DNA from 4 places in the Pantoea phyllosphaerae genome. Region 1 is predicted to be linked to each of the others. Evidence: riboswitches for the same ligand, from Rfam matches in the RefSeq annotation. Region 1 holds a riboswitch; each other region holds the start of a gene.

The links. A riboswitch is a leader RNA that binds a small molecule or an ion and turns the genes downstream of it on or off. The one in region 1 is predicted to bind thiamine pyrophosphate.
Region 2: another riboswitch for thiamine pyrophosphate. It lies ahead of thiB (thiamine ABC transporter substrate binding subunit); the one in region 1 lies ahead of ACR6A7_RS03995 (FAD-dependent oxidoreductase).
Region 3: another riboswitch for thiamine pyrophosphate. It lies ahead of thiC (phosphomethylpyrimidine synthase ThiC); the one in region 1 lies ahead of ACR6A7_RS03995 (FAD-dependent oxidoreductase).
Region 4: another riboswitch for thiamine pyrophosphate. It lies ahead of thiM (hydroxyethylthiazole kinase); the one in region 1 lies ahead of ACR6A7_RS03995 (FAD-dependent oxidoreductase).

Annotation. Positions count from the first base shown of each region.
Region 1 covers NZ_JBPFDE010000002.1:165,636-171,146, reverse strand. Annotated here, with positions in the region: gene ACR6A7_RS04020 (ABC transporter permease) at 1-199, opposite strand, end outside; gene ACR6A7_RS04015 (ABC transporter ATP-binding protein) at 192-926, opposite strand; gene ACR6A7_RS04010 (HesA/MoeB/ThiF family protein) at 923-1,891, opposite strand; gene ACR6A7_RS04005 (thiazole synthase) at 1,904-2,662, opposite strand; gene thiS (sulfur carrier protein ThiS) at 2,666-2,863, opposite strand; gene ACR6A7_RS03995 (FAD-dependent oxidoreductase) at 2,847-3,788, opposite strand; TPP riboswitch at 3,929-4,048, opposite strand; gene ACR6A7_RS03990 (DMT family transporter) at 4,090-5,040, opposite strand.
Region 2 covers NZ_JBPFDE010000014.1:52,637-58,147, reverse strand. Annotated here, with positions in the region: gene thiP (thiamine/thiamine pyrophosphate ABC transporter permease ThiP) at 1-127, opposite strand, end outside; gene thiB (thiamine ABC transporter substrate binding subunit) at 103-1,089, opposite strand; TPP riboswitch at 1,134-1,226, opposite strand; gene sgrR (HTH-type transcriptional regulator SgrR) at 1,262-2,923, opposite strand; gene ACR6A7_RS17110 (hypothetical protein) at 2,940-3,200, shown strand; gene ACR6A7_RS17105 (MFS transporter) at 3,166-4,344, shown strand; gene leuD (3-isopropylmalate dehydratase small subunit) at 4,522-5,127, opposite strand; gene leuC (3-isopropylmalate dehydratase large subunit) at 5,130-5,511, opposite strand, start outside.
Region 3 covers NZ_JBPFDE010000025.1:14,791-20,301, forward strand. Annotated here, with positions in the region: gene thiE (thiamine phosphate synthase) at 1-496, opposite strand, end outside; gene thiC (phosphomethylpyrimidine synthase ThiC) at 493-2,418, opposite strand; TPP riboswitch at 2,505-2,605, opposite strand; gene rsd (sigma D regulator) at 2,855-3,364, opposite strand; gene nudC (NAD(+) diphosphatase) at 3,517-4,287, shown strand; gene hemE (uroporphyrinogen decarboxylase) at 4,329-5,396, shown strand; gene nfi (deoxyribonuclease V) at 5,399-5,511, shown strand, end outside.
Region 4 covers NZ_JBPFDE010000001.1:192,359-197,869, reverse strand. Annotated here, with positions in the region: gene ACR6A7_RS00880 (GntR family transcriptional regulator) at 1-305, shown strand, start outside; gene thiD (bifunctional hydroxymethylpyrimidine kinase/phosphomethylpyrimidine kinase) at 366-1,166, opposite strand; gene thiM (hydroxyethylthiazole kinase) at 1,163-1,957, opposite strand; TPP riboswitch at 1,992-2,088, opposite strand; gene ACR6A7_RS00865 (PAAR domain-containing protein) at 2,207-3,610, shown strand; gene ACR6A7_RS00860 (hypothetical protein) at 4,423-4,620, shown strand; gene ACR6A7_RS00855 (AEC family transporter) at 4,697-5,511, shown strand, end outside.

The DNA of each region.
Region 1 (5,511 bases):
CCAGCAGCAGCGCCAGCGCGATCTCGCCGAGCGTGTAGCAGGCGTGGTGGATCAGCAGGGCGTGCTGTTGCAGCAGGGTCTGCCCTACCGACGATGGAGAGGGAAGCAGAAAAGCGGGTACGCCGCAGTAGCGCGCCAGCTGCCACGCGCCGCCGACAATCGCCATCAGCCAGGCAAAGCTTAACAGGCGCTTAATCATGACTGAGCATCTGGAAAAGCTGGCTCTGCGCCTGCAGGATTGCCTCAGCCTGCGCCGCACGCGGCACCTCGCCCTCGGGCGTCGGCATGTTGCGGACGCGCAGCGGCGCAGCCTCCAGCAGATAGATATCATGCGCCAGGCGGCACGCCTCGAGCGGATCGTGCGTAACCAGCAGCAGCGTTTTGCCGCGCAGCAGTTCGGCGGTCAGGCTCTGTAGCCGCAGCCGCGTCATAACGTCGAGGGCGGCGAACGGCTCATCCATCAGCACCACCGGGCGGTCCTGATAGAGCGTGCGCGCCAGCGCCACGCGCTGCCGCATGCCGCCGGAGAGCGAATCGGGCCGCGCATCCCCCAGTCCGGCAAGCTCAACCTGCGTCAGCAGCGCCTCCGCGCGCTGGCTATCAGGCCGCTGGCCGCTGAGCCGCGCGCTGAGCATGACGTTGTCGCGCACCGACAGCCAGGGATAGAGATCGTCACGCTGGCCCATCCAGGCGATTTGCCGCGACAGCGCACCGGGAAGCGAGCTGCTGACGCGCCCCTGCTGCGGCGTTGAGAGCCCCGCCGCCAGCCGCAGCAGCGTGCTCTTGCCCGCGCCGCTGCGCCCCAGCAGCACGCTGGTTTTGCCACCGCGCAGCCGCAGGCTGAAGCGCGCGCAGAGGGGGGCGCTCTTCCAGTCGAAGGTCACGTCGTCGAAGAGAATATCGGGGCCGTGTGATACCGGGCTCATAGCTGGTTCGCCGCGATAATCGCCAGCCGCTCGACGCCGCGCTGCGCCAGCGCGGCAGCCGCTTTCGCCGCGCGAATGCCGCTGGCGCAGACCAGCACCACGCGTCGATCGGCAGGCGGCTGCCACGCGGCGATCGCGTCGGGCAGCAGGCGCTCCACCTGCGCCGCCACGCTGTGCGGCGCTTCCGCCAGGCTGCGCAGCTCAACGATACAGTCGTCGGCATGCAGCAGTTCGCGATCGATAAAGGGAATGGCGGGCTGCGTCGGCTCCTGCGCGTCGTCAAAGCGAAAGGCGCGAAAGTGCCACTGGCTGAAGTCACAATTTATTATGCTGCCGAGCGGTGACGGACTGTGCCCCAGCAGCACGCTGAGGGCCATCTGCGCCTGCATCGCGCCCAGCGTCGCTACCGCCGGTCCCATCACACCGGCGGTGTCGCAGCTGCCAGCGGAGGCGGGCAGCCGGGGAAACAGGGCGCGATAGCCCGGCGCCCCGCCGCAAAAACCGCCAACATAGCCCTGCAGCCCCAGCACCGAGGCGCTGATCAACGGGATATTGCGCGGCCGGCAGGCGTCAGAGAGCGTATAGGTCACGGCAAAGCTGTCCGCAGCGTCGATCGCCAGATCCACCTGCAACAGCGCCTGCTCGACCGTACTGGCGCGCAGCGCCTGCTGCCGCGCCTCGGTAACGCAGTCGCGGTTGCGGGCGGCCAGTGCGCGCGCGGCGCAAACCGCCTTCGGCTGGCCGACATCCTCCTCCGTGTAAAGCGTCTGGCGATGCAGATTATGCAGCGCTACCTGGTCAGCGTCCCAGATACGCAGATAGCCGACGCCCGCGCCTGCCAGCAGCGGCAGCAGCGTCGATCCCAGCCCGCCCGCGCCGACCACCAGCACGCGCGCGGCGCGCAGCCGCTGCTGTCCTGCTTCGCCGATTTCCGGCAGCATCTGCTGCCGCTGATAACGATTCATTAGATTTTCCCGTTAGCTGAACTCTGCCAGGCCAAATACCGGCGTCGACGCGGCGGCCATATCGCGCCGCTCCATCAGGCCCGCCTGATGCGCCTGCTGCCCCGCGCGAATCGCGCTTGCGAAGGCGCCCGCCATCGCTGCCGGATCCTGCGCTTTGGCAACGGCGGTGTTGAGCAGAATGGCGTCGAACCCCATCTCCATCGCCTGCGCCGCCTGGCTCGGCGCGCCGATACCGGCGTCAATCACCAGCGGCACCCCCTTGAACCAGGCGCGGAAGCTGCGCAGCCCGTCGATATTGCGCAGCCCCTGGCCAGAGCCGATGGGCGCGCCCCAGGGCATCAGCACTTCGCAGCCCGCCTCCAGCAGTTTTTCACCGACGATGAGATCCTCGGTGGTATAGGGAAAGACCTGAAAACCGTCAGCGCAAAGAATGCGCGCCGCCTCGACCAGCGCAAAGGGATCGGGCTGCAGCGTGTCGGCGTTGCCGATCACCTCCAGCTTTATCCAGGGTGTGTCGAAGAGTTCGCGCGCCATATGCGCCGTGGTCACCGCCTCTTTCACGCTGTGGCAGCCGGCCGTGTTGGGGAGCACGCGGCGGTTGAGCTGGCTGAGCAGCTCGCGAAATGCGCCGCCCTGGCTGCCCTCACGCCGCAGGCTGACGGTGATGATCTCCGCCTCCGCGGCGCAGATCGCCTCGTGCAGAATAGCGGGCGACGGATAGCCCGCGGTGCCGAGCAAAAAACGCGAACGGGGAACAAAGCCGTAAAACATGGTTCAGCCTCCCTGCATCGGCGACAGCACTTCCAGGCGGCATCCCGCCTCCAGCCGCTGGCTCTCATACTGCGCGCGCGGCAAAAACTGGCCGTTATAGGCGCTGGCCACGCAGGCGGCGTCGATCTGCCGCTCCTGCAGCAGCGCGGCGACGGTCGTCGCCTCGGTTTCCACTCTCTGACCGTTAAGTTCGATTTGCATCATTCGACTCCTGACTAAGCAGTTGCATAAGCTGCTGCGCCATGGCGGGCGCGAGCAGAAAACCGTGACGGTACATGCCGTTAAGAGAAAAAACGCCGTCTTGATAGCGCACTTCCGGCAGGTTGTGGCGATAGGCGGGACGCCGCCCCGTGCCGCTCTCGACAATGCGCGCTTCGGCCAGCGCCGGATGGATACTCCAGGCGGCGCTGAGCAGCTCCATCATGGCGCGAGCGCTGATCGGGCTGGCGTCGTCGCTCTCGACCATGGTGGCGCCGAGCATAAAGCGGCCACGGGCGCGCGGCACCAGATAGCAGGGAAAGCGGGGATGCAGCAGCCGCACCGGACGGGAGAAATGGAGTTCATCGCACTGCAGGATCAGCATTTCGCCGCGCACCGCGCGCAGGTCGGGCTGGCAAGGGGCGGCGTGAATGCCGCGACAGTCGATCACCGTGCCGCCGGGTTTGCCGCGGTGAAAAACCACGCCGCGCGCTTCCAGGCTGGCCCGCAGCTGGCGCAGGGCGTCGCGCGGATTAAGGTGCGCTTCGTCGGGAAAAAACAGGCCGCGCGCAAAGCGCCCTGCCAGTTCAGGCTCAAGCTGCGCGGGATCGCGCCACTGGTGCTGCCGCGTCATATGCGCGAAGCGCGTCAGCTCCGCCGTGTCGCGCGGCGCGGCCACCACCAGCGTGCCCTGACGTGCGACGCCATCGACCCGCTGCGCCCACCAGCCGGCGGCACGCTGCCCCAGCTCAATAACCTGTTCAGGCGCGCTCTCCCCTTCGCAAAAGGGCGCCAGCATGCCGCCCGCCCAGTGCGACGCGGGCGTCTCGTCGCTGAGGATCACCTCTGGCGTCTCGCCCTGTTCAGCCAGCAGCGTCGCGACGCATAAGCCAGCGACGCCGCTGCCGAGCACCGACCAGCGGCTCATAGCGCGCACCCGGCAGAGAAAACGGTTTGAAAAAGAGTCATGTTCACGCAGGCCTCGATGTTGACGACCCGTGATACGTGAAGGGAAAAAGCGTGAGCGGTGAGCAGGCTCGCGCGGCAGGCATCTCAACGAGGTGAAAAACAATGAGATACGAGTCTTCCTACGCCAGTATCAACTGGGTCAGGTTCAAAGGGTCGCTAAACCGCGCGCTGCGCTATTAGCCTCTCAGTCTCTCTGGCGAGACTCCCCCGACGGCCATTAGTTGTAGGGCAACTGCCTGCCCGACGTCAAGCAGAGTGTGTTAATCAGGCGTTAAATCGGCGGTGTCGCGGCGGGCAGTCAGCGCCGATGCCGCAGCCCGACGCCGCTGACGTCGCTCGCTTAAAACCGTATAAATGCCAGCGAACGCCACCAGGCTGGCCCCAATCAGGGTGAGTTTCTCCGGCAGGGTGCCGAGGAAAACCAGGCCGATAATCACCGACCAGAGCAGCGAGCTGTAATCGAACGGGGCGAGCAGCGAGGCGTCGGCGTAGCGCAGGCTCAGCGTCAGCAAAATTTGCGTCAGGCCGCCGCACAGGCCGCACCCCAGCAGCAGAAGCAGCTGCTCTCCCTGCGGCACGCGCCAGCCAAACGGCAGCGTCAGCAGCGAGGTCGCGCCCGTCATGGCGGTAAACCAGAAGGCGATTGCGCCCGGCTTCTCTTTACCGCTGAGGTAGCGGATCTGAATCAGCGCGCCTGCGGTGCAGAGCGCAGAGAATAGCGCCAGCAAGACGCCGACGGAAGAGGCCAGGCTGGCGACCGTTAGCCTGGGCGCGCCGCTGAGCGACAGGTGGCCGGAGAGCATAATGACGATCCCCACGAAACCGGCCGCGACTGACAGCCAGCGATTCAGCCGCACCTTTTCGCGCAGCACTAAGGCCGCCAGCAGCACGGTGAATAGCGGCGCGGCGTAGTTAATTGCGGTGGCGTCGGTCAGAGAGATATAAATCAGCGACAGATAGCTGAGGTACATGCTGAAGGTGCCCGCCAGGCCGCGACCGATGTGCCCTTTCACGTTGCGGGTTTTAATGTTCTGAATAATGCCGCCCTGAAAGGTTAGCCATACCAGCAGCGGCATTATGCCCACCAGCGAACGAAAGAAGATTACTTCTCCCACCGGAAACGCACCCTCCAGACCTTTTACGCAGGCAAGCATCAGCGTCGAGCTAAGTGTCGCCATAATTTTGAGTGAAATTCCCGTCGACGCGCTCACGTGGCGCTCCTTATTGCCTGTTGCAGAAAAGAGCGTTCAGAGTAACCCAGACGCACGGCGCGAGCGGGGGGAAACCTCAGTAAATACAGCGTATTCTGCCTTTATGAAGCGGCCGGACAGCATAAATATGCGCCTGGTTTTTTCGCTGTTTCGCTGCGGGCGATAAAGAGCGTTATTTCCCGTTTTGCCTGGCGAGGATAAATATATTTTTTGCCCTGACCAGAAGTGCGCTACGCGTCGTTCAAAGCGCCAACGCTAAAAAAATCAGGCCAGGACAAAATGATATAAAAGCGCAACGTAAACACCAGGAATATAACTTAAATTGCTGATAATAAATAATTTATACATAAAACCATTATTAATACTTCTCGAGCAACTCAGATAAGCGTGGATTATATAAACTGTTTATTAAACCGGCATTTAAATATCTCTGGCAAAAAAAATTGTGCAGCCCACCCTGAAAAGCAAAAA
Region 2 (5,511 bases), on a different contig from region 1:
AGTCGCCTGCCGGCGCACTGGCCCAGAGCGCGCCGAACGCCAGCAGCGCCACGCCGCACAGCAGTAGCGCGGCGGCGCTGCCCGGCACCATCCAGAGCGGGATTAGCGGCTGACGGCGCGTTGCCATGTGCTGATCCAGTTCGCGCGCTGCTGCGCCACTTCCTGCGGGCTATACTGCAGCGCGGTTTGCGGCACGCTCAGCGTCTGGAAACCTGCCGGCAGCTCGCTTTTAATCACCGGATACATCCAGTTGCCGGTCGGGATGGCGTTCTGGAAGGCGGGCGTCAGCATAAACTGCATAAACTGCTGCGCCAGCTTCGGCTGCTTGCTGCTGGCGAGCTGCGCCGCGACCTCTACCTGCAGATAGTGGCCCTCGGCAAAGGGCGCGGCGGCGTAGTTCTCTTTCTTCTCTTCGATCAGGTGATAGGCGGGCGAGGTGGTATAGCTCAGCACCAGATCGCCTTCGCCCTTCAGGAACAGGCCGTAGGCTTCGCTCCAGCCCTTGGTCACGGTAACGGTTTTCTGCGCCAGCTTCTGCCAGGCCTGCGGCGCCTTGTCGCCGTAGACTTTCTGCATCCAGAGCAGCAGGCCCAGACCCGGCGTGCTGGTGCGCGGATCTTCATAGATCACGCGCCATTTTTCCGGGCTTTCAACCAGCGCTTTCAGGCTGGTCGGCGGGTTTTTAAGACGGGTTTTGTCGTAGACGAAGGCGAAGTAGCCGTAGTCGAAGGGCACGAAGGTCTGATCCTGCCAGCCGCCCGGCAGCGTCAGGCTATGGAGATCGACTTCGCTTTTGGCGAACAGGCCGGTCTGCTGCGCCGCCTGCAGCAGATTGTTGTCGAGACCGAGCACCACGTCCGCCTTGCTGTTCTTGCCTTCCATGCGCACGCGGTTCAGCAGCGAGACGCCATCTTCCAGCGCCACGTAGCGCAGCTCGCAGTTGCACTCTGCTTCAAAGGCTTTTTTCACCGCCGGGCCGGGGCCCCATTCGGCGGAGAAGGAGTCGTAGGTGTAGACGGTCAGGGCAGGTTTTGCCGCCAGCGCCGGCACGGACAGCAACATCAGCAGAGGGAGAATCTGTTTAACCACTTTGCGCTCCTGGGGAGAGTTGTTATGAGTCGCAAAGGATCTGAGCGTAGCAGCCTCTCAAATCCCTACGTCGGTATTAACCGAATCAGGTTCGACGGGTTTTTCTCAGCCTTTTGCAGGCACCCCGTTGAGAACGGCTCATTCTAGACATTTCGCCGCCAGGGGGAAAGCGTCACAGCGTCGGCGGCGCGAACCAGGCGGATTTAAAGTCGAACCAGCCGAGCGTATTGAGCCGCACGCCGCGCATGCTGCGCTGGCCTTCCAGCAGCAGCCAGTGGTGAAACAGCGGATGCAAACTGTCCGCGTCGAGCAGCCGCTTGCTCCATTCGGCGAGCGGCAGCGCGCGGCGGCGCCAGCGCGCGGCGTCCGCTTCCCAGTCGAGCGGCAGACAGTGGTGCAGCAGCGGGATCTCGTAGAGCTGGGCAAACAGCGCATACTCCAGCGGCAGGGTGAAGTTGACGCTGCCGAGCCAGACATCGCTTTCTGCTTCGCCCTGATGCCAGGTGTCATAGTCGACCGCGCGGGTAATCAGCCGCACGTTGTGCTGCGCCAGCAGCGGGCGCAGCGCATTGGCGATGCCCTCATGCTCGACGTGCTGGCTGTACCAGGTCAGCGTCAGGCTCTCCAGGCCGGGCGGCCTGGTCGCTGGCGTCAGGTCGCGGCGATGATGCCAGCGCGGCAGCAGGCCGTAAGCGGGATACCAGTAGCGCTGATAGCCCGCCTCGGCGCAGTTGAGCAGCGCGATGGGGTTCAGCAAATGGCAGAGCCAGCGCCGGACGTCGGCATCGCGTCCCAGGGCGGAGCGCTGATCGAACAGGAGAAAATAGCAGCCCTCTTCAAGGCGGCTCTCTTCCGACTTTTCATCCTCGGCGGCGCCCTGGAGGCGCACGCCGGAGTAGACCAGCTCGTCGCTGATCTCCGGCAGCACCCAGATCGAGACGTCGTCAATCAGCGCGCGAAAGCCGAAATAGTCGTCAAACGCCTCGATCTTCAGCTGACTCTGCTGATTGCGCACCACGCGATAGGGGCCGGTGCCGACGGGATGCCGCGCGAAGTCGCGCATTTGCGGCCATTCGCGCGGCAGGATCATGGCGCTGACGCTGCCGAGCAGCCACGGCAGCCAGTCGTCCGGTTCGCTGAGATGGAGATCGAGCGTCCAGGGCGCGGGGGAATCGATGCGTCGAATATGGGAAAAGAGCGGCAGCGGGCGCAGGCGTTCCAGGCTCGATGCGACGTCCGCCATCTCCAGCTCGCGGCCGTGATGAAAGCGGATCGCCGGACGCAGGTAAAAACGCCAGTGCAGCGGCGATATCGCCTGCCAGTGATGGGCGATATCCGCCTCGACTTCCCCGTTTTCCTCATTTATACGCGTCAGGCCGTTAAAAATTTGCCGCGCCAGATGCGTTTCAGAGCGGCGCAGCGGCGAGCCGGGCAGCAGGTTAAGCAGCGGGCGATAGTAGAGCACGCGCAGAATATGTTTGCCCTGGCGGAAGCTGCGGCCGAGATGGGCGCGGATCATCTGGCGTACCTCCGCCTTGTCGCCGACCAGCTGCACCAGCTGATCGATACGATCCTGCGCCAGCAGATCCTCGGCGCGCTGCTGCTGCAGCGCCAGGCCGGTGTAGCAGAAGCTGAGCTGTGAGCGCTTGCCGCGTCCCGCCTCGGCCTGCCAGGTGAGCCAGCCCGCCTCCTGCATCGCATTCAGCAGGTTGCGCATATGGCGACGCGAGCAGTGCAGCCGTTCGGCCAGTTCGCTGAGCGTGACCAGCTGGCTTTCCCCCTGGCAGCTTTGCCACAGGCGGATGAACTGCTGCTTAAGGCGTGATGAGGACATAAAAGAGGAACTCCCTGTGAAAAGCGCTCAGTTTTTCCTGCCTCATATTAAGGGCAAACTTAGCGCTATTGGAAGAGCGGGAGGCATTCCGCACGGAATGGCGCTCGACCATGATGCCGCTGCGGCGGGATCTTTTCTGAGTAGGGTGCAGTTACACCGCCAGCAGCGATTTTTCCTGCTGGCTTTTTTCTGTTGCGTTAGAATCCGTTTTCCTGTTTTCGCCACTGCAAAGGGATGTCGCTATGAAGCCGCTGTTAACCCGGAAACGCCGTATTAATCCGGTCTTTCTCGCCTTTATGGCCGCCTCTTTTATGATCGGCGTCGCCGGCGCGCTGCAGGCGCCGACGCTGAGTCTGTTTCTGACGCGCGAGGTGCAGGCGCGTCCCCTTTGGGTCGGACTCTTTTTTACCGTCAACGCCATCGCGGGCATCGTGGTCAGCATGCTGGTGGCGAAGCGCTCCGACAGCCGCGGCGATCGCCGTACGCTGATCCTCTTTTGCTGTGCGATGGCGTTTTGCAACGCGCTGCTGTTCGCCTTTACCCGCCACTACCTGACGCTGATTACCCTTGGCGTGCTGCTCTCGGCGCTGGCCAGCGTGTCGATGCCGCAGATCTTCGCGCTGGCGCGCGAGTATGCTGACCAGTCGGCGCGCGAAGCGGTGATGTTCAGCTCGGTGATGCGCGCGCAGCTGTCGCTCGCCTGGGTCATCGGCCCGCCGCTGTCGTTCGCGCTGGCGCTTAATTTCGGCTTTGTGACGCTTTTTCTGGTGGCGGCCGCGCTGTTTCTGGTCTGTATCCTGCTGATCAAGTTTACCTTGCCGTCGGTGCCGCGCGCCGAGCCGCTGATGAGGAGCGGCGGCATGCCGCTGAGCGGCTGGCGCGACCGCGACGTGCGCCTGCTGTTTATCGCCTCGGTAACGATGTGGACCTGCAATACCATGTACATCATCGATATGCCGCTCTATATCAGCGTCACGCTCGGCCTGCCGGAGAAGCTGGCGGGTCTGCTGATGGGGACGGCGGCCGGGCTGGAGATCCCGGTAATGCTGCTGGCCGGGCACTACGCGAAACGCGTCGGCAAGCGCAATCTGATGCTGATCGCGGTGGCGGCGGGCATTCTGTTTTACGCCGGGCTGGCGATGTTCGCCTCGCAGACCGCGCTGATGGCGCTGCAGCTGTTTAACGCGGTGTTTATCGGCATCATCGCCGGCATCGGCATGCTGTGGTTTCAGGATCTGATGCCGGGTCGGCCGGGCGCGGCGACCACCATGTTCACCAATTCTATTTCGACCGGGATGATTCTGGCAGGCGTGATTCAGGGGACGCTGAGCGAGCGCTTCGGGCATATTGCGGTCTACTGGCTGGCGCTGGGACTGGCCGTCGCGGCGTTCGCCATGTCGGCGCGCGTGAAGAACGTCTAAGAGGGCACTGTTTTTCTTACAGGCAGCGCTAAAACTTAAAACGCGGGTGGCTGGGTCCGAAGAGCAAAGCGTCCCGCACCAGGGATGGTGCGGGCCGAGCGAGCAGGGATGCGTTTAGCGACTTTGCGATCGGACCCTGCCACTCGCGTTAGCTCCTGACCTGCAAACAGTGATGCCTTAATTCAAAAACGCAGGCTGGCGCTGTTCGTAATCGGTAATCGCCGCTTCGTGCTGCAGCGTCAGGCCGATGCTGTCGAGGCCGTTCAGCATGCAGTGGCGGCGAAAGCTGTCGATCTCGAACGAGTAGATTTTGTCGCCCGCCGTCACCGTCTGCGCTTCCAGATCGACGGTAAAACGGATGCCCGGCTGCGCCGCCACCAGCTTAAACATCTCATCCACCTGCTCGTCGCTGAGGCGCACCGGCAGCAGCTGGTTGTTAAAGCTGTTGCCGTAGAAAATATCGGCGAAGCTCGGCGCAATCACCACGTGAAAACCGAAATCGGTCAGCGCCCAGGGCGCATGCTCACGCGACGAGCCGCAGCCGAAGTTTTCGCGCGCCAGCAGAATGCTGGTGCCCTGAAACTCTGGCTTATTGAGCACAAAGCTGGCGGTCGGCACGGTGCCGGCGTCGTCGTCAAAGCGCCAGTCGTGAAACAGATGGGCGCCAAAGCCGGTGCGCGTTACCTTCTGCAAGAACTGCTTGGGAATAATGGCGTCGGTGTCGACGTTCGCCGCGTCCAGCGGGGCGACAATGCCGGTATGCTGAGTGAATTTTTTCGCCATGATCAAGCTCCTGTCAGTTCACGGATATCGGCAAAGTGGCCGGAAACCGCGGCGGCGGCGGCCATCGCCGGGCTGACCAGATGCGTGCGTCCGCCGCGGCCCTGGCGCCCTTCAAAGTTACGGTTGCTGGTCGAGGCGCAGCGCTCGCCTGGATTCAGACGGTCGTTGTTCATCGCCAGGCACATCGAGCAGCCCGGCAGGCGCCATTCGAAACCGGCTTCCAGAAAGATTTTATCCAGGCCTTCCGCTTCCGCCTGCGCTTTCACCGGACCGGAGCCCGGCACCACCATCGCCACCACGCCCGGCGCGACCTTGCGTCCTTTAGCAATCGCCGCCGCGGCGCGCAGATCCTCGATACGTGAGTTGGTGCAGGAGCCGATAAAC
Region 3 (5,511 bases), on a different contig from region 1:
TGCCGCCAATTGCCACGGTCGAAACGCCTTTAAGCCGCGCGAGATGCCGCTGAAGCTCCGTCAGCCCCTGCGGCGCTGACGGCATTGCCTTCGTCTCGGTAGGGAAAATATGCCCCAGCGCGATATAGGAAGGGCGTATCGCCATCGCACGATCCAGCTCGCGATCGTCGTGCGTCGACACCCCCAGCCGCAGACCCGCCTCGCGAATGGCGTTCAGGTTCGCGACATCCAGGTCCTCCTGACCCAGATGCACGCCGTAAGCGCGGTGCTTAACGGCCAACTGCCAGTAATCGTTGATAAACAGACGAGCATTGTAACGCTTGCCGAGCGCAATCGACTCGATAATCGATGGCTCCACCGCCGCCGCCTCCCGATCTTTAATACGCAGCTGGATAGTGCGCACGCCGACCTCCAGCAGGCGTGCAATCCATTCCACGCTGTCGACGACCGGATAGAGTCCTAAGCGCGAGGCGGTAGCAGGGAAAGGCGCGTTCATTGTTTCTCCTCGTTCAGCGCGTCGGCTGAGTGGTAAAGCTCGCCGCCGCGGCGGCGAAAGGTTTCAGACATCTGCTGCATGCCGATGGCGATCGGCTGCGCCTCGGCCTGGCTGGCCGCATAGTCGCGCACTTCCTGACTGATTTTCATCGAGCAGAATTTGGGGCCGCACATTGAGCAGAAGTGAGCCACTTTACCCGACTCCTGCGGCAGGGTTTCGTCGTGATAGGCGCGCGCGGTGTGGGGATCGAGTGCCAGATTAAACTGATCCTCCCAGCGAAATTCAAAGCGCGCTTTGGACATGGCGTTATCGCGGATCTGCGCGCCGGGATGCCCCTTCGCCAGATCCGCCGCGTGGGCGGCGATCTTATAGGTAATCAAACCCTGCTTAACGTCCTCTTTATTCGGCAGGCCGAGATGCTCTTTGGGCGTAACGTAGCAGAGCATGGCGCAGCCAAACCAGCCAATCATCGCGGCGCCGATGCCGGAGGTGAAGTGATCGTAGCCGGGCGCGATATCGGTGGTCAGCGGGCCGAGCGTATAGAACGGCGCTTCGTGACAGTGCTCCAGCTGCTCGGTCATATTGCGACGGATCATCTGCATAGGAATATGACCGGGACCTTCAATCATCACCTGCACGTCATACTCCCAGGCGATTTTTGTCAGCTCGCCCAGCGTGCGCAGCTCGGCGAACTGCGCCTCGTCGTTGGCGTCCTGAATCGAGCCGGGACGCAGGCCGTCGCCAAGCGACAGCGAAACGTCGTAGGCGGCGCAGATTTCGCAAATTTCGCGGAAGTGCGTATAGAGAAAACTTTCGCGATGATGCGACAGACACCACTTCGCCATAATCGACCCGCCGCGCGAAACGATGCCGGTCAGGCGCTTCGCCGTCATCGGCACATAGCGCAGCAGCACGCCAGCGTGGATAGTGAAGTAATCGACGCCTTGCTCCGCCTGCTCCAGCAGCGTGTCGCGGAACACCTCCCAGTCGAGGTTCTCCGCCACGCCGTTGACCTTTTCCAGCGCCTGATAAATCGGTACGGTACCGATGGGCACCGGGCTGTTACGCAGGATCCACTCGCGCGTTTCATGAATATAGCGGCCGGTGGAGAGATCCATCACGGTATCGGCGCCCCAGCGTGTCGACCAGACCAGCTTCTCCACCTCTTCTTCAATAGAGGAGGTGACCGCCGAGTTGCCGATGTTGGCGTTGACCTTGACCAGAAAGTTGCGGCCGATAATCATCGGCTCTGACTCGGGATGGTTGATATTCGCGGGAATAATGGCGCGTCCGGCGGCCACTTCCTGACGTACAAACTCAGGGGTGATGTTTTCCGGCAGCTGCGCGCCGAAGCCGTGGCCGTCATGCTGCTGGCGCAGCACTTCGCTGCGAATACGTTCGCGCCCCATATTCTCACGCAGCGCGATAAACTCCATCTCCGGCGTGACGACGCCCTGACGGGCATAGTGGAGCTGGGTAACGCAGCGCCCCGCTTTGGCGCGCCGCGGCTGCGGCAGCCGCTCGAAACGCAGATGATCGAGCCCGTCGTCGGCCAGACGCTGCTGCGTATAGCGCGAGCTGGTGTGCGTCAGCGTCTCGCTGTCGTCGCGCGCGGCGATCCAGTCGGCGCGTAGCTTTGCCAGTCCATGCTGAACATCGATAACGGCATCGGGATCGCCATAGGGACCAGCGGTATCGTAGACCGGCACCGCCTCATTCTCTTCATAGCGCGGACGGTCTTTATCGCCGCCGAGCAGCGTCGGACTGAGCTGGATCTCGCGCATCGGCACGCGAATATCGGCACGGCTGCCCTGGATCCAGATACGTTTCGAGTTGGGAAAGGCGACGCCGCTCTGAAGCGCTTCAATAAAGGCCTGCGCCTGGGCGCGCTGTTCACGTCGGTTGGTTTTGGTCATAGACATAGCAATTTTCCTGTTGAGGGGGAACGTTGCTTGTCCGGAGTTCGGAAGGAGTAACAGAAACGGCAGGCAAAATCGCCAGCGTACTGATGATGTTTACTCTTGTTCCCTTCGCAGGTTCTAACCTGATCAGGTTCCGCGGATCCCGAATTAACGGTCTCAGCCCTTGCGGGCACTCCGACAAGATTTCATTTCACGTTTTAAGCGGCTTAGCTTGCCATTTCACGCCTGGGCAGTGCTCGTGACGGTCACATACTTCAGTATGCTCCCGTCCCTGCGCGCTATCCGGGCGTGAACTGGCGGCGCACTCTACGCTGAAAACGCAAAACGCCGTGCATATCGCACAAAAAACAAAACGGGTTTTTGACGGTAAAGTCGAAAACCCGTTCAGCATAGAAGGGCTTGCGCAGAATAACAAGCCATTTACAACTGCTTGATGTTAAGCCGGACGCGACAGCCTGCTGCTGTCATTGGCCGCTGTTATGCTCACCAGGCTATTATCCCAGGCAAGCTGGATCAGCTTATCTTCCAGCGTAAAGCGCGCTTCCAGCACTTCGCCGACTTCCGACAGCGCCAGCTGAAAATCAACGCAGTTATCGTCGTCAATGGACTGCTGCAAGTGGCCATCATAGAGCTGCATCAGGCGCTCGGTGTTGGCTTCCAGCGGCGGATAAACCTGCGCAGCGGCAATCATTGGACTGTCGCCTTCCATCTCATTGATGATGCGTTCGTAAATGCTGAAGTGACCGGCAGAAAGGTAGTCGACCAGACCGTGACAAAAATTGTCGAGCGCCTGCTCGTCTAACGTTGTGAGCGCCTCTTTGTTAGGCTTCAGCCCAACCAGGTGGTAATAAGAAACAAGTAGCTGGCGACGGGCGTCCAGCCACGAGTCTACCAGTTCGTTGCTGCCACCTACGCGCTCGGTCAGGACGTTTAACTGGTTAAGCATATCTGACTCCATGTAAAGAAAGTTCCCTTCCCGTCACGCTGCGGCTGGCCTGGTGCCGCCTGCAAGCTGGACGATTTAGGGTATAGTTGTTTGTCTACACACTTAACATCAGGACTTCAGCGTATCGGTAAGACGCTAAGGATGACGATTAGATGCAACATGAGATCTCAAGCGTAGACGCTGGATGGTGGATTGTCAGCCATGAACAGAAACTTTGGTTGCCGCAAGGCGATCTGCCTCACGGCGGCGCCGCTGCGTTCAAGCTTACAGGCAGCAAGGCGCAGGCGGTCGGCGAGTGGCAGGGCGAAACGGTATGGCTGGTGTGTGAGAGCCGCGATCGCGATATGTTCTCGGTGCGTCAGCTGATTGATGAAGAGCCCGGTCTGTTTCAGCTTGCCGGGCGCGCCGTGCAGCTGGCGGAGTTTTACCGCTCGCATCGCTTCTGCGGCTACTGCGGCCACGAAATGCATCTGAGCAAGCATGAAAACGCCTGTCTCTGCGGCCACTGCCGCGAGCGCTACTATCCGCAAATCGCGCCCTGCATTATTGTCGCCATTCGACGCGGCGCTGAAATATTGCTGGCCAATCATGCGCGTCATCGCAACAGCATCTATACCGTGCTGGCGGGCTTTGTCGAGGTGGGCGAGACGCTGGAGCAGGCGGTCGCGCGCGAGGTGATGGAAGAGAGCAACATCCGCGTCAAAAACCTGCGTTACGTTACCTCGCAGCCCTGGCCCTTCCCGCATTCGCTGATGATGGCTTTTATGGCGGAATATGATGGCGGCGATCTGCAAATCGATAACAAAGAGCTGCTGGACGCCGGCTGGTACCGCTACGACGCGCTGCCGCCGCTGCCGCCGCCGGGCACTGTGGCGCGCCGGCTAATCGAAGATACCGTCGCCATCTGCCGCAGCGAGGCGTAAGAAGTGTTACACTACGCGCCTGAAATTGAGAGAGTCCTGAAATGAGTGAACTGAAGAACGATCGTTATCTGCGCGCCCTGTTACGTCAACCGGTCGATATGACGCCGGTATGGATGATGCGACAAGCCGGGCGTTATTTGCCGGAGTACAAAGCGACGCGTGCCGTAGCCGGCGATTTTATGTCGCTGTGCAAAAACGCCGAACTGGCGTGTGAAGTCACCCTGCAGCCGCTGCGCCGCTATCCGCTCGACGCGGCGATCCTCTTCAGCGATATCCTGACGATCCCCGATGCGATGGGGCTGGGACTCTACTTCGAAACCGGCGAAGGCCCGCGTTTTTCTAACCCGGTTACCTGCCGCGCCGATGTCGACAAACTGCCGGTGCCCGATCCTGAGCAGGAACTCGGCTATGTGATGAATGCGGTGCGCACCATCCGCAAAAACCTCAACGGCGAAGTGCCGCTGATCGGTTTCTCCGGCAGCCCCTGGACGCTGGCGACCTATATGGTCGAAGGTGGCAGCAGCAAGGCTTTTACCAAAATCAAAAAAATGATGTATGCCGATCCGGCAACGCTGCATGCGATGCTCGACAAGCTGGCGGACAGCGTCATTCTTTATCTCAACGCGCAGATCCGCGCGGGCGCGCAGTCGGTGATGGTGTTCGACACCTGGGGCGGCGTGCTGACCGGCCGCGATTACCTGGCGTTCTCGCTCCACTACATGCATAAAATCGTCGACAGCGTGCTGCATGAGAACGAAGGGCGCCGCGTGCCGATTACCCTTTTCACTAAAGGCGGCGGACAGTGGCTGGAAGCGATGGCGGCCACCGGCTGCGACGCGCTCGGTCTCGACTGGACCACTGATATTGGCGAGGCGCGTCGTCGCGTCGGCGACAAAGTGGCGCTGCAGGGCAACATGGATCCGTCTATGCTTTATGCGCCAGCTGCACGTATCGAGCAGGAAGTCGCAGGTATTCTTGACGGCTTCGGCGCGGGCAGCGGTCACGTCTTCAACCTGGGACATGGTATCCATCAGGATGTGCCGCCAGAGCATGCGGGCGTGTTCGTCGAGGCGGTACATCGTCTCTCAGGCCAATATCATCAGGAGTAAGTATGGACATTGCTGCACTGCGCGCGGAGCAAATTCAGCGCGCTGCAGAGGTGGTGCGGCAGGATGATTTCGACGTTCTGCCGCCGCGTTTTATCGGCGGCGCCGATGTCGGATT
Region 4 (5,511 bases), on a different contig from region 1:
ACAGCCAGGCGTTTCTCAGCCTCGACGATGAGTTTCACCGCCTGATTGCCGAGAGCATCAACTGCCTGCTGGCGTGGGAGACGGTAGAGAATATCAAAGCGGCGATGGACCGCGTACGCTTTCTGACGCTGAGCGAGGTCTCGCCGCCGGACAGCCTGATTGAGCAGCACGAAGAGATCCTGTCCGCGCTGAAAAACCACGATGCCGACGCGGCCGAAGCGGCGATGCGGCGCCATCTGCAGGAGATGATTTTCTCAATTACGCCGATCGCCGAGCGCAACAGCGAGTGGTTTGAGTCGCTGTAACCCCGCCCCGCACATTGATAAAAAGGCCAGCACGCTGCTGGCCTTTTCTGTCTGTGACCTTTACCACCAGCGATGAAAATGGTGCACCGGCCCAATTCCCTCGCCCACTTCCAGCGTATCGGCCTGCATCAGCGCCTGCTGCAGCCAGGCCTTTGCCTCGCGCAGCGTGTTTGCCCAGCTGCTATGGCGCGGACGCAGCGCCGCCAGCGCGGCGGAGAGTGAACAACCCGTGCCGTGAGTATGGCGCGTATTGACACGCGGCGCGGTAAAGCGCTCCGCGCCGTCACGAGTGATGAGCCAGTCCGGGCTCTCGCTGTCGCTGAGATGGCCACCCTTCATCAGCACCGCCTGACAGCCAAGCGCCAGCAGCGCTTCCCCCTGCTCCAGCATCGCCTCTTCGCTGTGTGCTGGCGCGCACTCCAGCAGCGCCGCCGCCTCCGGCAGATTGGGCGTAATCAGCGATACCTGCGGCAGCAGCAGTTCGCGCACGCTGGCGATGGCATCGGGCGAGAGCAAGGGATCGCCGCTTTTCGCCACCATCACCGTATCCAGCACCACATAAGGGATAGCGGCTCGCTTCAGCTTTTCCGCCACGATCTGCACAATCGCGGTTTCCGAAAGCATGCCGATTTTCGCCGTGTCGATGCGCACGTCGCTTAAAACTGAATCTAGCTGTGCGCCAACAAACTCAGGTTCTATGCGATAGACCGACTGCACGCCGCGGGTGTTTTGCGCCACCAGCGCGGTAATGACGCTGGTACCGTAGGCGCCGAGCGCCGAAAAAGCCTTGAGATCGGCCTGGATGCCGGCGCCGCCGCTGGGATCGGTGCCGGCAATGGTCAGAGCGTTAATACGCTTCATGCGCGCGCCTCCTGTGCCAGCTGCCACAGGGCGTCGATAAACAGCGTGGCGCAGCTGCCGGGCGCGGCGATCTGCGCGGCGGCGCGCTCCCCCGCCAGCGCCATGACGCGGCAGGCGCTGGCGACGTTGTTCAGTCGGTCGCCGGGCAGGCTGCAAAAGGCCGCCACCACGGCGGAGAGCGCGCAGCCGGTGCCGACCACGCGCGTCATCAGCGCGCTGCCGCCAGGCACGCTTAGCGTCTCGGTGCCGTCAGTGATGTAATCGACCTCGCCACTGATCGCCACCAGCGTCTGATGTTGCCGCGCCAGCGCGCGCGCCGCCTCAAGCGCCGCCTCCGACTGGTGCTGCGTATCCACGCCGCGTCCGCCTGCGCCCTGCTGCGCCAGCGCGAGGATTTCAGAGGCGTTGCCGCGTATGGCGGCAGGCCGCAGCGTCAGAAGCTGCTGGCAGAACTCAGTGCGCAACCGCAGCGCGCCGACCGCCACTGGATCGAGTACCCAGGGCGTCTGCGCTGCGTTGGCGGCCTGTACCGCTGCCAGCATGGCGTCGCGGCGATCGCGCGTCAGCGTGCCGACATTGATCAGTAAGGCGTCGGCCATGGCGGCAAACTGCGCGGCCTCATCGGGATCGATCACCATGGCGGGCGAAGCGTTGAGCGCCAGCAGGACGTTAGCGGTCATATTCTGCACCACGTCGTTGGTCATGCAGTGCACCAGCGGCTGGCGCTGAACGAAACGGGCGAGAACGGGCGCGAAGTGCGCGTCGGAAAAGCGTTGAGGTTGGCGGATCATCATAACTCCCAACCGGCGAACAAGAAGGCGAATGCGGTCAGGCATCTGACTTCCCTACGCTGGCATTATCCAGATCAGGTAATACGGGTCTTTCTCAGCCTTCACAAAGAAGGGCACCCCGAGTCGTGTTGATTACATTTCTTTATCAATTAGTAGGTTACGCCAGGTCTCGTGCTGATACAAGATTGAACTTATGAATATTACATTTTACGCTGTACCTCACCTTGTACCTTCATTAAGGATGATTCTATGGCTACTGGTCATTTTCTGAGGATTGGCGACAAAACAACGTGCGGCGGTAGTATTCTTTCAGGTTCCCCAAATCACAGCTTTGGAGGGATTGCGACCGCGAGAAATGGCGATTCTGTCTCTTGTGGTAAAGATGGCAAGGTATACCATATCGCAGGTGGTATACCCACTTACTCGATTCATGGAGTTGCCGCAGCAGGTACTTTGCATAGCCGCAGTACATGCCCCTGTAACGCAAGTTTCATTTCGTCATTCCCAAATGCTTCCTATTGGGTCGAGGAAAAGAAAGCAGTTAAGGCTGTCCCTGTAGTTACTGCTGCCCCTTTAGCTGCTCCTGAACCTGCAAAAATTGCAGAGCCTGAACAACATGCACAAGCCGCTAAAAAGAAGGTAGAAGCAAAACGCGAACCAGTAGATCCTGGCTTCTGTGTACTTCCTTACGGTGCTGATACTGGAGCCTATGAAAGATATCTGTTCGAAAGTGAACCGCCAGCAGGAACACGCGAGCTTTATCGCTCTCTTAACGGGGCAGGTAAGGAATACAAAGCAGGTTCTATTCTGCTGGTTGTTGATCCTGAAAAACAGGACAGTGATCAAATCGCACATATGCAGGCTGCAAAACAACGTATTGATACAGCATTAGAACCGCTTACACATAAAGAAGCCAATTTCTTACATAACCACTATGCAACAATAGCTAACTTTAGCAACATCGCCGATAAAGGAATTGGCCTTGCTGCCGAACCTGTCGGGAAGTATTTCGAAAATATAGAGAAGATCCTGAAAGAAATTCAAGAAACATACAAAAATACTTACATGACCAGAGGGGCTTTAATTGGCGAACAGTTCCATGTAAAACGTGCTCAACTATTCAATGAACTTGATCGTGTACTTAAAGTCGGTTTCCTTAATAAAGGTATGAAACTCGGTGAGTACAGCAACTTAAAAAGTGCACTTGGTCTATCAACTAAATCGATAACTCATAAATGGAATGAGACAGGAATAAGTGATATTGATGGTTATGCTACCCATTTAGAACGAGCTGCAAAATATGTAACAGCTATGCGATATGTTGGTTATTTAGGAATTGGATTTAGTGCTCTGCATTCAATCAATGAAATTAATGAGGCTTGTTCTGTTGGTCGTGAAGATGAATGTACCAAAAAGAAATACACCGAAGTTGGTAGCTTTTCTGGTGGCATAATTGGAAGCATCGGAGGCGGAGCAATAGGCACAGGTATATGCACTGTAGTATTAGGTGCTTTGACAATAGAAGCCGCTGGGGCTGGTGCATTAGCTTGTGGTGTAATTCTTGGTACTGGTGGAGGTTATGTAGGCGGTGAATTCCTATCGGATCAAGGTGAAAATCTCGGTGAACTTATTTATAAAACGGTAGGTGAATAGTGGGCATCCTATCTGCGACATCAACACTATTGTGTATAGTCTTCGGATTTATCGCAATCGGGTATTCTGTTCTAAAAAACAAACAACATCTTTTGTTGTGCGATATTTTTAAAGAACGATTCGGTTATGTACCAGCAGGAATAATTCTTGCACAAGCAGGTGGGATATTCTTAACCTTCCAGAAAGATTTTTATTTCATCTTCCCATTCGTATTTAAAAAGGGAACTTTTCCGGTCAGAAATATGGATTCTGATCATTATGATTTCATCAAAGGTTTACCCAATGAAAAGGTATCATGGCTAAAAATTAAGTTTACTTTGTTTTTATTAATGGTTGTTTTATTTCTTTTTACTATCATAACTTCTCTCCTCTCTATCTAAGCATTGTTTATAAAGCCGCTTATGCGGCTTTCCTTGTACGTATATCCGAAAGCGATTAGATTACTCGCCTTTAGATCACGAAATGTAGATTTTGAGATGCATAAGAATGGCTTCTGCGTAGCATTTTCTATTTATCCAGTTTTCCTTCGGCAATCAGGAGATGTAAGCAGGCGAAATCCTGGCCCCTACGCTGGCATTATTCAAATCAGGTTTCTTAGCCTTCACGCAGAAGCACATCCCGAGTCGAATGTTACGCCAGCAGCATAAGAGAGGCGGCGAGTGAAAGCAATATGACTACCTCTTAAGAGGTATTACCAGTTAGCACGGTTCTACATGATCTCGATCAACCAGCCACCGCCGAAAAACAAGCCTAATGCTCCGGGCCCGCAAACCATGCTGTTTAATCCTGGCTATCCGTTTCAGAGGAACCTGATGAAACTGCTCTCGCTTATCCCGCACTGGCACCACTGGCAGGATGTTGTAATTATTCGTGCTAATGCTGTTGCCCCGAATGGCAGAAGCTATTTTTCGACTCATATTACTGCCCGTTGCAGAAGCTGCGACCAGACGCTGCATCGCGTCTACTACCGCGATATCAGCGACGCGCAGGCGCGACGCTGGCTGGGCTAGAGAATGCGCTGCTGGGTGACGCTTTTCGCAACAACATGTTAGGCTGATGTTACCTGATGCCGATAACAGACGCGCTATGCCTGGCTTGCTTGATACCCTTACCCATCAGATTTACCTTTCCGCTCCGCTGTTTATTTTGATTTTTCTTGGCTATGCCCTGACGCGCATTGGCAAATGGCCGCTCACTATCAGCGAAGGCATGAACCGCTTTGTCTTTAACGTCGCCCTGCCCTGCATGCTGTTCCGCGTAATGAGCGACTTCTACAAAAGCCCGCCGGTGGATGTGCGGCTGCTGCTGGCCTTTTTCGGCAGCTGCTTGCTAATTTTTATCCTTGGCCGCCTGCTGGGGGCGCGGCTGTTCAAGCTCGACGGCGTCGCGGGCACGGTTTTCGCGCTCGGCGGCATCTTCTCCAACAATGTGATGCTCGGCATTCCGGTGGCAACGGTGCTGCTCGGCCCGCAGGCGCTGCCGTCGGTGGCGCTGGTGCTGGTGTTCAACAGCCTGATCCTCTGGACACTGCTGACGCTCTCGGTGGAGTGGGCGAAACAGGGCAGCTTCTCGCTGAAGGGCATCGGCCATACCCTGCTCATCGTGGCGAAGAATCCGCTGATTATCGGCATCCTCAGCGGCACCGCCTGGAGCTTTTTAAAGCAGCCGCTGCCGGCCATTGCCGCCGAGCCGCTGCGCATGCTCGGCGCTATCGCCGCGCCGCTCTCGCTGGTAACGCTCGGCATGAGCCTGGCGCACTATCGCGTGCGCGACGGGCTGCGTGAAAGCTATACCATCTGTTTGCTTAAGCTGATTTTGCAGCCGATGACCATCTGGGCGATCGCCTGGCTGGTGCATCTGCCGCCGCTGGAGAGTCGGGTTGTGGTGCTGCTCGGTTCGAT